DNA from 2 places in the Embleya sp. NPDC008237 genome. Region 1 is predicted to be linked to the other one. Evidence: riboswitches for the same ligand, from Rfam matches in the RefSeq annotation. Region 1 holds a riboswitch; the other holds the start of a gene.
What was found. A riboswitch is a leader RNA that binds a small molecule or an ion and turns the genes downstream of it on or off. The one in region 1 is predicted to bind FMN.

Region 1 (5,778 bases):
CGACCTGGGGGCACGCCGCACGCTGGTGATCGCCTACGTGGCCACGCTGTGCGGCACGCTGGCCGCGCGGGTGATGGTCGGGCTCGGCCCGGACCACCTGCTCGGCATCGACGCCCGGCACGGCGACATCCTGGACACCGGCCCCTCGGCCGCGGTGGTCGGCCTGGTGGCGTGCATCGCGATGGTGCGTCGTGCGCCGATCCTGTTCGCCGGAGTGTGGCTGCTGATGATCGCCGAGGTGGTGGTCAAGCCGAACCTGGCCGGCCGCGAGCACATCGCCGCGATGACCGGCGTCACCCTGTGCACCGGCGCATACCTGGCCTGGCAACGCCGCCGCACACCTCGGATCCGACCATCGACGACCGCCGGCCGGCGCGCCCGGCCCCGCGAGACCACCCGCTTCCCGTGAACCGCCGAGGATGCCTTGAGGAACCCTCTCGACCTCAAGTATCTTGATGTCAAGGTAGAAGGGTCGGAGCCAGAGCGAACGAATGAAAAAACAGGGCGAACGAAGCCTCGACAGGGAGGGCGACCATGCCCATCGACTTCCACAGCCCCGCCAACCGGCTCACCTACGCCCGGCGCGCCGCCGGTGAGGACTGGGCGCGCCTGATTCGCGACCTGGTCCCCCCGGCCGGCGCCCGCGTGGTGGACGTCGGCTGCGGAGGCGGGGTGTACACGACGGCGTGGCTGGATCTGGGCGCGGCGAGCGCGATCGGGGTGGACTTCTCCGCCACGATCCTGTCCGGCGCCCGGGAGCGGGCGGGGGAGCGGCCGGGGTTGTCCTTCCACCAGGGCGACGCGTACGCCACCGGCCTGCCGGACGGCGCGGCCGACATCGTGTTCGAGCGGGCGCTGATCCACCACCTCGACGACCTCGTCGGATGCTTTCGCGAGGCCCGCCGACTGCTCGCGCCCGGCGGCGCGCTGATCGTCCAGGACCGCACCCCGGCCGATGTCACCCGTCCCGGCACGCCGACCCACCTGCGCGGCTGGTTCTTCGAGCGGTTCCCCGCCCTGCTCGACATCGAAGCGGCCCGACGCCCCACCGCCGAGGCCGTGACGGCGGCCCTGGGCGAGGCCGGCTTCGGCGCGGTGCGCACCGCGGCGCTGACCGAGACGCGCCGCGAGTACGCCGACGCCCGCGAGGTGGTCGCCGACCTGACGGCCCGTACCGGCCGGTCGATCCTGCACGACCTCACCGACGACGAACTCTCCGACCTGGCCGCCTACATCCGGGACAGGCTCCCGGCCCGGGGCCCGATCCACGAAACCGACCACTGGACGATCTGGTCCGCGACGACCTGAGGGCCTCCCGCCCCGGCGAGGACGACGAGAGGCCCCGGCTTCACTCATTGTGACGAAGCTCCACGGGCCCGATCAGCCCCACCCCGAGTCCGTGAAACCGCAGCCTGCTCACCCAGCGCAACGGGCGGGCGGGTGGGCACACCAACCGCCCTAGTGAGCGCAGCGCCCCGCGGCCCCGGTGGCCAACGCACGCAACCTGTCCACCGCCGCACCGGGATCGCGGCCGTCGAACACCGCCGACCCGGCCACGAACACGTCCGCGCCGGCCTCCGCGCACATCTCGATGGTCTTCGCGGACACCCCGCCGTCCACCTGGAGCCACATCTGCAGGCCGTGCTTGGCGATCAACTGCCGGGTGCGGCGGATCTTCGGCAGCATGACGTCCAGGAAGCTCTGCCCGCCGAAACCGGGCTCGACGGTCATCACCAAGAGCATGTCCAGCTCCGGCAGCAGATCCTCGTACGGCTCGATCGGGGTGGCCGGCCGCAGCGCCATCGAGGCCCGTGCTCCCTTGGCCCGCAGGTCCCGGGCGAGCTTGATCGGGGCGGTCGCGGCCTCGACGTGGAAGGTCACGCTGCCCGCGCCGGCCTCGGCGTAGGCGGGTGCCCAGCGGTCCGGGTCCTCGATCATCAGGTGCATGTCGATCGGCGTTTCGGTGGCCTTGATCAGGCTCTCGACCACGGGCAGGCCGATGGTCAGGTTCGGGACGAAGTGGTTGTCCATGACATCCACGTGGAGCCAGTCGGCGTTGCGCACCTGCGCCACCTCGTCGGCGAGGCGGGCGAAGTCGGCGGACAGGATGCTCGGATTGATCTGCACGGTCATGCGCACAGAATCTCATCGTCGGGGCAGTCCTTCGGCACCGCCTCGACCGTCGAGCTGACGATACGTCAGATCATCCACGCCGCAGTCGCGTTCGGGTATACGAACGCACCGTGACGGACGGCACAGGTTGGCCAAGGTCAACGTTGTCGGCCGTCGTGGCACACTTCGAGGTGTACGAAAGTCACGTACGCGCGCTCCGGGGTCGGTGAAAATCCGAACCGGCGGTTACAGTCCGCGACCCGGTCGACGCCCCACATCACGTGGAGCGACGGCCGGCTGAACCGGTGGAATTCCGGTACCGACGGTCAAAGTCCGGATGGGAGGTAGCGCGCGGCGAGCGACTGCGGCATGTCCGCGTACCCACGGTGCGCCGGCATCCCCGCCCGTCGATTCGTCGTGCCGTCCTGCCCGAAAGCACCCCGGTGCCCCGCGTCGCAACGCGAGGAGGCACGAGGTGAAGGGCAACACCGCCCGGCCGGTCGACGAGACCACCGCCATGCGCCGCGCCATCTCGCTGGCGAGCCGCGCGCTCGGCCACACCAGCCCCAATCCCGTGGTCGGCTGCGTCGTGCTCGGCCCGGACGACACCGTGGTCGGCGAGGGCTTCCACACCCGCGCCGGCGCCCCGCACGCCGAGGTCGAGGCACTGCGCGCGGCGGGGTCCGCGGCCCGCGGCGGCACCGCCTTCGTCACCCTCGAACCCTGCTCGCACACCGGCCGCACCGGCCCGTGCACCCAGGCCCTGATCGACGCCGGCATCCGCCGGGTGCGCTACGCGGTCGCCGACCCGAACCCGGCCGCGGCCGGCGGCGGCGCGGTGCTGCGCGCGGCGGGCATCGACGCCGAGGGCGGCCTGCTCGCCGCCGAGGCCGAGGCGGGCAACCGGGCCTGGCTGACCGCGACCCGACTGGGCCGCCCGCACGTGACCTGGAAGTACGCCGCCACCCTGGACGGCCGCAGCGCCGCCGCCGACGGCAGCAGCCGCTGGATCACCTCCGCGGCCTCGCGCGCCGACGTACACACCCTGCGGGCGAGCGTGGACGCGGTGCTGGCCGGCTCCGGCACGCTGCTCGCCGACGACCCGCACCTGGCCGTGCGCGACGTGCCCGGCGCCCGGCAGCCGCTGCGGGTGATCGTGGACACGCACGCGCGCACCCCGGCGACCGCCCGGGTCCTGGACGACGCGGCACCCACCCTGATCGCGATCGGCCCCGACGCGGACGCCGCCCACCTGCCCGAGGCCGCCGTGCTGCGCATACCCCGCGCCGACGCCGGCCTGGACCTGCCCGCGCTGCTGAAGGAGCTGTACGCGCGCGACGTGCGCGCCGTGCTGCTCGAAGGCGGCCCGACCCTGGCCGGTGCGTTCGCCGCGGCCGGCCTGATCGACACCGTCGTGGGCTATCTCGCCCCGGCCCTGCTCGGCGCCGGACCCACCGCCCTGGGTCCGGCCGGAATCGGCACCATCTCCGAGGTGTTGCGACTGGACGTCGACGACGTCGCCCGCCTCGGCACCGACATTCGCATCACCGCCCGCCCCCGGCCGGAACCCGCCGGCCGAACGAAGGAGTCCTGACGCATGTTCACCGGAATCGTTGAGGAACTCGGCGAGATCGTGGCCATCGAGCGGCTGACCGACTCGGCCCGGATCACCATCCGCGGCCCGGTCGTCACCACCGGTGCCCGGCACGGCGACTCGATCGCCGTCAACGGGGTGTGTCTGACCGTCGTGGACGACAAGGTCGACCCGGTCGAGGCGACGTTCACCGCCGACGTGATGCAGGAGACCCTGGACAAGTCGAGCCTGGGCGCGCTCACCACGGGCGCACGGGTCAACCTGGAGCGCCCGATGGTGCTCGGCGGTCGCCTGGGCGGCCACCTCGTACAGGGCCACGTCGACGGCACCGGCGAGATCCTCGCCCGCACGCCCGGCGAGGAGTGGGAGGTCGTGGAGATCGCGCTGCCCGCGCACCTGGCCCGCTACGTGGTGGACAAGGGCTCGATCACCGTGGACGGCATCAGCCTCACCGTCGTGCAGGCCCACGACGCGAGCTTCACCGTCAGCCTGATCCCGACCACGCTCGCGCTGACCACGCTGGGCGTCAAGACGGTCGGCGATCCGGTCAACCTCGAGGTCGACATCATCGCCAAGTACGTCGAACGGCTGGGCACACACGGGACCGGTACACAGGTGGGGGCATCGTGATCGGCTGGCTCAACGACGCCGCGTTCACCGTCGCCGACAAGCCGGTGCCGTGGTCCGACCTGCTCGGCCAGACCGCGTCGCTGGCCACCGTGTGGCTCGCGCTGCGCCGCAACCTGTGGGCCTGGCCCGTACAGATCCTCGGCGCGGCGCTGCTGATCGCCGCCAACACCTCGGTGCACCTGGGCGGCAGCGCGATGCGCAACGTCGTCATCATCATCGCGGCCGGCTACGGCTGGTGGCGCTGGGCCCGCGGTCGGCGCGACACCGGCGAGGTGGAGATCCGCTTCGGGACCACCCACGAGCGGATCGCGCTGGTCGCGCTGATGGCGGCCGGCACCGTCGGCTTCGCACTGCTGCTCGAACACACCGGCATCTCGTGGGCGCCGTGGCCGGACGCGTACATCTTCGTCGGCTCGGTCGTGGCGATGCTCGCCCAGGCCCGCGGCCTGTTCGAGTTCTGGCTGGTGTGGATCGCGGTGGACATGGTGGGCGTGCCGCTCGCCGTGCAGCACGGCCTGGTGTTCAGCGGACTGGTCTACGGCGTCTTCTTCGTGATGTGCGTGGCCGGGCTCGTCGACTGGTGGAACCGCTCCCGGCGGTACCGGGACAACGGGGCTGCCCGTGGGGCAGATCGGCACCTGGAAGGGGCAACGGCGTGAAGACCAGCAGCGAAAACACGGACATCGAGGTGCCGGCACAGAAGGCGGCGCCGGAGGCGCCCCTGGTGCTCGACACCATCGAGGACGCGATCAAGGCGATGGCCGCCGGCGAGGCGATCGTGGTCGTCGACGACGAGGACCGGGAGAACGAGGGCGACCTGATCTTCGCCGGCGAGCTGGCCACGCAGGCGCTGATGGCCTTCATGATCCGCTATTCCTCGGGCGTGGTCTGCGTGCCGATGCGCGGCGCCGACCTGGACCGGCTCAAGCTTCCCCCGATGACCGCCGTCAACGAGGACCGCAAGGGCACCGCCTACTCGGTCTCGGTGGACGCCAAGGACGGCGTCGACACCGGCATCTCGGCGGCCGACCGCACCCACACCGTGCGCCTGTTGGCCGACCCGAACACGGTGCCCACCGAGCTGACCCGACCCGGCCACGTCTTCCCGCTGCGTGCGGTCGAGGGCGGCGTGCTGGTCCGCCCCGGGCACACCGAGGCGGCCGTGGACCTGGCGGAACTGGCCGGACTGGCGCCGGTCGGCGTGATCTGCGAGGTGGTCAACGACGACGGCACGATGGCCCGGCTGCCGCAGCTCGTCCCGTTCGCCCGCGAGCACGGCCTCAAGATCGTCACCATCGCCGACCTGATCGCCTACCGCCGGCGCACCGAACGCACCATCGAGCGGGCCGCCGAGACCCGGCTGCCCACCGAGCACGGCACGTTCCGCGCGATCGGCTACCGCAGCACCGCCGACGGCGTCGAGCACATCGCGCTGGTGGCGG
Region 2 (5,778 bases), on a different contig from region 1:
CCGGCTCCGACGTGCCGTCGGGTGCCTGCAATCGGCCCTCGTAGAAGCCCTCGTCGTTGAGTTCGCGAGGGCGGGCGAAGCAGCCGAACCGGTAGTGCACCACGCTGCCCGGCCGATAGCGCCGGTCCGAGAGAATGGCCGGCCCCGGCAGACCCTCGGTCGCCGCATGCAACTCCGCGGCGAGTAGCACCAGTTGCTCGTCGTCGGCCGGATATGCGGTGATGAACTTGCCGGACCGGGCCCGGGCGGCCCGGACCGCGTTCAGCTCGGCGGCGACGTCCGGATCGGCCGCGAACTTGAACGCACAGCCGTGGGCGACGAGAACCCGGGCCGCGCGCTCCAACACGTCCGGCGCGGATCGGGCGGTGGCCGACAGGTGCAACTTCCAACCCTGGCGCCGTCGTACGTGCCCGGGAGGCGACACCATGCACCAGGGATCGCCGTGCCATACCCGCCATGAGTCGGTGCGGTTCGTCTCGGCCAACACTCGTGCAACCAACAACCGGTAGCTCGACATCACCGGCCCAGCGTCCCACCGCGCCCGGGTCCCGACCAGAGTCCGACCCCGATATATCACCCGAATGCCGTACGCACTCCGCGCCCGACCCGCGCCGCTCCCTGCCGTGTCCGAGCCCCGGCGCCGCGACCCGCCCGGCAACACGGCGCTTGCGCGATCATCCGTGGGTGGACATCGACTCGGACACCAACAGGCCCAGCAGCGCGTCCCGGCCGCCGCGCCGGAATGCCTCCCGCTGTCGATCGGCCCCCGTTCCCTCCCGCAGCAGTCGGTGCACCAGCGCATCGATCTGACGGGCGTCCCCGGTGTCCGCCAGCGCCGGGGCGACGTACTCCATCAACCGGCCCACCAGTTCACCGGCCTTGAGCCGGCGCGGCGCGTGCGGGTCGATCAGCGCATCGGTCAGGCCGTGCCGCGCGGCGTGCCACTGGGCCGCCGAGACGAACTCGGGTGCGGGTCGGGACGACAGTTGCCCGGCCGTCGCGTCCCGCAGCACCTGGGTGACCAGGGCCCGGACCAGCCCGGCGAGCATCACCGCGTCCTCGGCCCGCAGTTGCACGTCCATGGCGCGGATCTCGACGGTGGGGTAGCGGTCGGAGAGCCGGACCTGCCAGTAGACCCTGGCCCGGTCGCGCAGGACGCCCGCGGTCAGCAGATTCTCGATCCGGCGGTCGTAGTCGGCCGCGTCGACGAAGTGGGGCGGCACCCCGGCGATCGACCAGCGGCCGAAGACGATGGTGCGCCAACTCGCGAAGCCGGTGTCCCCGCCCTCCCACAGCGGCGAGTTCGCGGCCATCGCGACCAGCAGGGGCAGCCAGGGGCGCAGCCGATTGAGCACGGTCACGCCCGCGTCCCGGTCGGGCACGGCGACGTGTACGTGCATGCCGTTGACGAACATCTCGTCGACCAGGCGCGGGGCGTCCGAGTGCAGCAGGCGATAGCGCGCGTCGTCGGTGACTCCGACCGGGATGTCGGGGCCGAAGGGTGCGGTGCCGGAGGCGACGAGCCGGCATCCCGCCTGTTCGGCCGCCACGGCCACCGAGTGGCGCAGCCGCAGCAGGTGTCCGCCGACCTCGTCGAGGGTCGCGCACACCGGCGTCGCCACCTCGACCTGCACCTGCAACAACTCGGGCTGGACCTCGCCGCCGGACACCGCCGGCTGCAGGTCCACCGCCGCCCGGACCGCCTCGGCGACCGGCATCGGCCGACCGTCGGCGGGATTCACGAGGAGGTACTCCTCCTCGACCCCGAAGGTGATCACGCCCGGACACCGGCCGCGGTGCCCGCGCCGAACGCGGATCCGCGGCCTGTCGAACGCAGTACGGGGACCACCGCGCGCCCCGGAATCGCACGCACCATCGTGCACTCCTTGGAACCGTGTCCATCGACGGGGCGCCCGCCCGCGGCGCACCGCCCGCCCGAGAACGTTCGGCCCGCATCATGCCTGGGGGCGCCGCCGGCGCGGCGCCCCCAGGGCGTGTCACGGGTCAGACCGGTGTCCCCTCGTCCGCGCGGTCGTCGGAACTGTCGACGGGGCGCATGGTCCGCTCGACCTCGCTCATACAGGGAACGCAGAACGTCTCCCGTCGGCGGGTGCCGTCCACGTCCCGACCGGGCGGCAGGGTCACGCCGCACAATGCGACGTCCTCGCTCTCCATCGCGTGCCACACCACGCTCTGTGCGTCCTGGACCGCTCTCATCACGTGCATGTCCGCTCCCGTGTCGTGAGATCCATCGACCTCACCATGTAATCCGCTGCCGGCCCACCCTGCACTCCCAGGGGCCGCCGGTCCCGGGTCGATCCGGCGTCCGTGGGCGCCCGAGCAGGGAGAATCCCCGGTCGGGCCCCTGGGCCGCGCGGGTGACGCCCGGCCTCGGGCGGTGTGCGCGTGCGGTGCTCCGATCTCGCCGCGACGGGCGGCTGCGGCGGGCCGTGGAAGCCCGGGTTGGCCGCGCAGCCGCCCGATTCCCGGCGCGGATACGACCTCCGCGACCATCCGTACCGACCAACGGGTCGGTCGATCCGGTCGATGGGCCGGAGTTGGTGATGCGGGACACGTATCGGCGCGGCCGTGGGTCGTGGAAGACTCACCGTGAGTGTTCGCGCGCTCCGGGATCGGTGCAATTCCGAACCGGCGGTGACAGTCCGCGACCCGACCGCAGCCGGCGGCCGGTTGACCCGGTGAAACTCCGGGACCGACGGTGAAAGTCCGGATGGAAGGCAGTGCGCGGCGACACGTCGATTCCCGCGGTCGGGCGCTGCCCGAGCGCGGACCGAACGTGCTCGCTCTCCCGGAACGGCGTCGGCGCACGGGAGAACGGGCCGTTGTCGGATCCGGATGCTCCCGTACGCCGTGGCCGTCCCCGGTGGCATGCGTCCGAACGCCTGCCCGCCGGGGCGGCCCCTCCTTGGCACGAGAACCACGCGTGCGACCGATTCCCTCCTCGGGCGCGGTCGTTGCGCAAACCACAGGAGAGTACGCATGACAGAGCAGATCCACGAGCAGCACTCCGGCCCGACGGTCGAGCGCTCGGCGAAGGTGGCTCGGGCGATCGAGGCGTTCGCCCGAGGGGCGTTCGTGATCGTCTTCGACGACGAATCCCGTGAGAACGAGGGCGACCTGATGGTGGCCGCGGAGCACACGACCGAGGCGGCCATGCGGTTCATGTTGGCGAACACCGCCGGGGTGGTCTGCGTGGCCATGCCGGACGAGGCGCTGACCCGACTGGAGTTGCCGCCGATGACGACGCGGAACACCGGCCTGCACGAGACCGCGTTCACCGTCTCGGTGGACCTGAAGGAGGGCGCCACCACCGGCATTTCCGCGGCCGAACGGGCGCGTACCATCCGGGCGTTGGCCGACCCGGGGACCCGACCGGACGACCTGGGCCGCCCGGGCCACGTGTTCCCGATCCGGGCGGTGCCCGGCGGCGTGTTGGCACGAGACGGGCACACCGAGGCGGGGGTGGACCTGTCCCGGCTCGCCGGGTTGTCCGGAGTCACCGCGATGTGCGAAGTGGTGCTCGCGGACTGGAGCATGGCCCGCCTGGGCGATCTGATCGCGCTGGCCGAGCGGGAGGACCTGCATCTGATCTCGGTGGGTGACCTGGCGGCGTATCGCACCACGGTCGAGGCGCGATCGGCCCTGGCCTGACGAACCCCCGGCCGGGGCGCGGTGTGTTCGCGTCCCGGCCGGGGCGCGACCGCGCCGCCCGCAGTGACCTCGGCTCGTTCCGGTCAGTCGGCGAGCAGGCCGGTGCGCAGACCTGCCAGGGTGCGAACGAGCAGCCGGGAGACGTGCATCTGGGAAATGCCGAGCCGTTCGGCGATCTGCGACTGGGTCAGTTCCCGGCCGAAGCGCAACGCCAGGATGGTCCGCTCGCGTTCCGGGAGGGCGGCTATCAGGGGCTTGAGCGCGTGCAGTTCCTCGACTCGGGCGAAGCCGGGATCGACGAACGAGGCCCGCGCCGCATGCGCCTGAAGGGGCCCGTCGTCGCCGGCGGGGGCGTCCAGCGAGTCGGCGGTGTACCCGGCCGCCGCGGTCAGGCCCTCGGTCACCTGCGCGACGTCCAGGTCCAGGTGCGCGGCGAGTTCGGCCGCGGTGGGTTCGCGATCGTGCTCGGCGGTGAACGCGTCCCGGGCCTCGGCGAGTTCCAGGCGCAGTTCCTGAAGTCGACGCGGCACGTGCACGGCCCAGGTGTGGTCCCGGAAGAAGCGCTTGATCTCGCCCGAGATGGTGGGCACCGCGAACGTGGGGAACTCGTACCCGAAGGCCGGGTCGAAGCGGTCGATCGCCTTGATCAGGCCGATCGTGCCGACCTGGAGGATCTCCTGCGTCTCCTCCCGGCGTGAGCGGTAGCGGGCCGCGACGAATCGCACCAGCGGGAGATTCAGTTCGATCAGGGTGTTGCGCACGTACTGGCGTTCGGGTGTGCCCTCCTCCAGCGCCTTCAGGCGGTCGAAGAGCACCCTGGACATCGCCCGCGTGTCGCTCGCGGTCGGCGATCCGTCCCGGTCCTCGACGTCCGGTTCCGGCCCGGCGAACAGGGCGGAGCCGACGGGCAGTTCGCCCCCCGCGGGCACGGCGACACCGGCGGTCTCCTCGACGAGAGCGGTGCCGGCCGGGGAGTCGGTCGCAATCCCAACGGTCATGTCACGTCCTTCCGGTGCGTCTCGCGCGGCGGGTGTCGACGACACACCCGATCCATGCACCATACACACGTTCCCTGGCGGGGCCGCGCCCCGGGCCCCGTCGCGCACGCGCATCCTCCGAGGGTGAGCCCGGCCCGGGGACCGAATCGGGCCGTGTCCGGGGCCGGACGGCCGTGCTCGACTCGGCACGCTGCGGTACCCGCCGGCACGAGTCGGCGCACCGGCCCCCCGGCGACGCCGGTCGGGTCACGGTGTGTTGCCCAGGGCCTGACGCAGGGGCAGGGCGCCGGTGGCGATGTGGATCCCGCGGGACACGATCCGTGCGTTGGTCGAGTCGAGCAGGGACAGTTGGGACAGCGGTGCCGGGCCGTCGTCGTGCAGCGAACAGCACAGCAGCAGCATCGTGCGCAACGCCCCCGGCGGGAACGGCGCGTCGGGGGCGGTGACCACTTCGCGCAGCGTCCGCCAGCGCACTGCCGCGTAGCGGCCGTCGTCGGACCAGTCCAGACAGACCGCGTACAGCTCGGGGCGGCGTACGAACGAGCCCTCCTCGGTGAGGATGTACGTGGTCGCCTGCGCCGAGTGGCTGCCCTCGGCCGCGCGGTAGAGCGCGGCCTCGATCACCTCCGAGGACATGGCCGGTACGGAGGCGCCGTCGTTGTGTCGGGCGGGCCGTGCGGCGACCCGTTCGATGCGGTGCTTGGCGTCGGTTCGGTTGCGCCGACTGCTCGGGCGACGGTCGGTGCTCATGAGACAACCCTTCGGGCCGGGTCCGGAGCCCACGTGTGGGCGGGGGCGAGCAGGTGCGCCGGTTCCACCTGGAAGAGCTGGGCCAGGCGCTCCACATCGTTGAGGTCGAAGGGCAGTTCGCCGGTGAATCGGCGCCACGCCCAGGACCGGCCGTGGCCCAGCGCCTCTCCGATGGCGCCGTCCGTGTAGCCGTCCCGCCGGGCGAGCATGCGCACGTTGCGCACCACGATCATCCGGATCGGTTCGTCCGTGTCCGTGTCCCGGTTGGGTATCGGCTCCGCCATTCTGGTCCCACGCACCCCAGGCGCAACATCTGTCATCTCCGCAGAGTAGATCGCCGATTGCGGGAGCGGTAGTC

Region 2: it holds a riboswitch for FMN, as region 1 does, so the genes downstream of both, ribB (3,4-dihydroxy-2-butanone-4-phosphate synthase) here and ribD (bifunctional diaminohydroxyphosphoribosylaminopyrimidine deaminase/5-amino-6-(5-phosphoribosylamino)uracil reductase RibD) in region 1, are expected to answer to the same signal.

What each region holds. Positions count from the first base shown of each region.
Region 1 is NZ_JBIBGL010000010.1:279,998-285,775, reverse strand. It holds gene ACFZBU_RS26450 (hypothetical protein) at 1-409, shown strand, start outside; gene ACFZBU_RS26445 (class I SAM-dependent methyltransferase) at 535-1,308, shown strand; gene rpe (ribulose-phosphate 3-epimerase) at 1,459-2,133, opposite strand; FMN riboswitch at 2,321-2,467, shown strand; gene ribD (bifunctional diaminohydroxyphosphoribosylaminopyrimidine deaminase/5-amino-6-(5-phosphoribosylamino)uracil reductase RibD) at 2,588-3,706, shown strand; gene ACFZBU_RS26430 (riboflavin synthase) at 3,710-4,336, shown strand; gene ACFZBU_RS26425 (nicotinamide riboside transporter PnuC) at 4,333-4,995, shown strand; gene ACFZBU_RS26420 (bifunctional 3,4-dihydroxy-2-butanone-4-phosphate synthase/GTP cyclohydrolase II) at 5,019-5,778, shown strand, end outside.
Region 2 is NZ_JBIBGL010000005.1:85,661-91,438, forward strand. It holds gene lanL (class IV lanthionine synthetase LanL) at 1-517, opposite strand, end outside; gene ACFZBU_RS14230 (glutamate--cysteine ligase) at 675-1,778, opposite strand; gene ACFZBU_RS14235 (hypothetical protein) at 2,005-2,226, opposite strand; FMN riboswitch at 2,619-2,749, shown strand; gene ribB (3,4-dihydroxy-2-butanone-4-phosphate synthase) at 3,001-3,672, shown strand; gene ACFZBU_RS14245 (SigB/SigF/SigG family RNA polymerase sigma factor) at 3,756-4,670, opposite strand; gene ACFZBU_RS14250 (hypothetical protein) at 4,917-5,420, opposite strand; gene ACFZBU_RS14255 (helix-turn-helix domain-containing protein) at 5,417-5,704, opposite strand.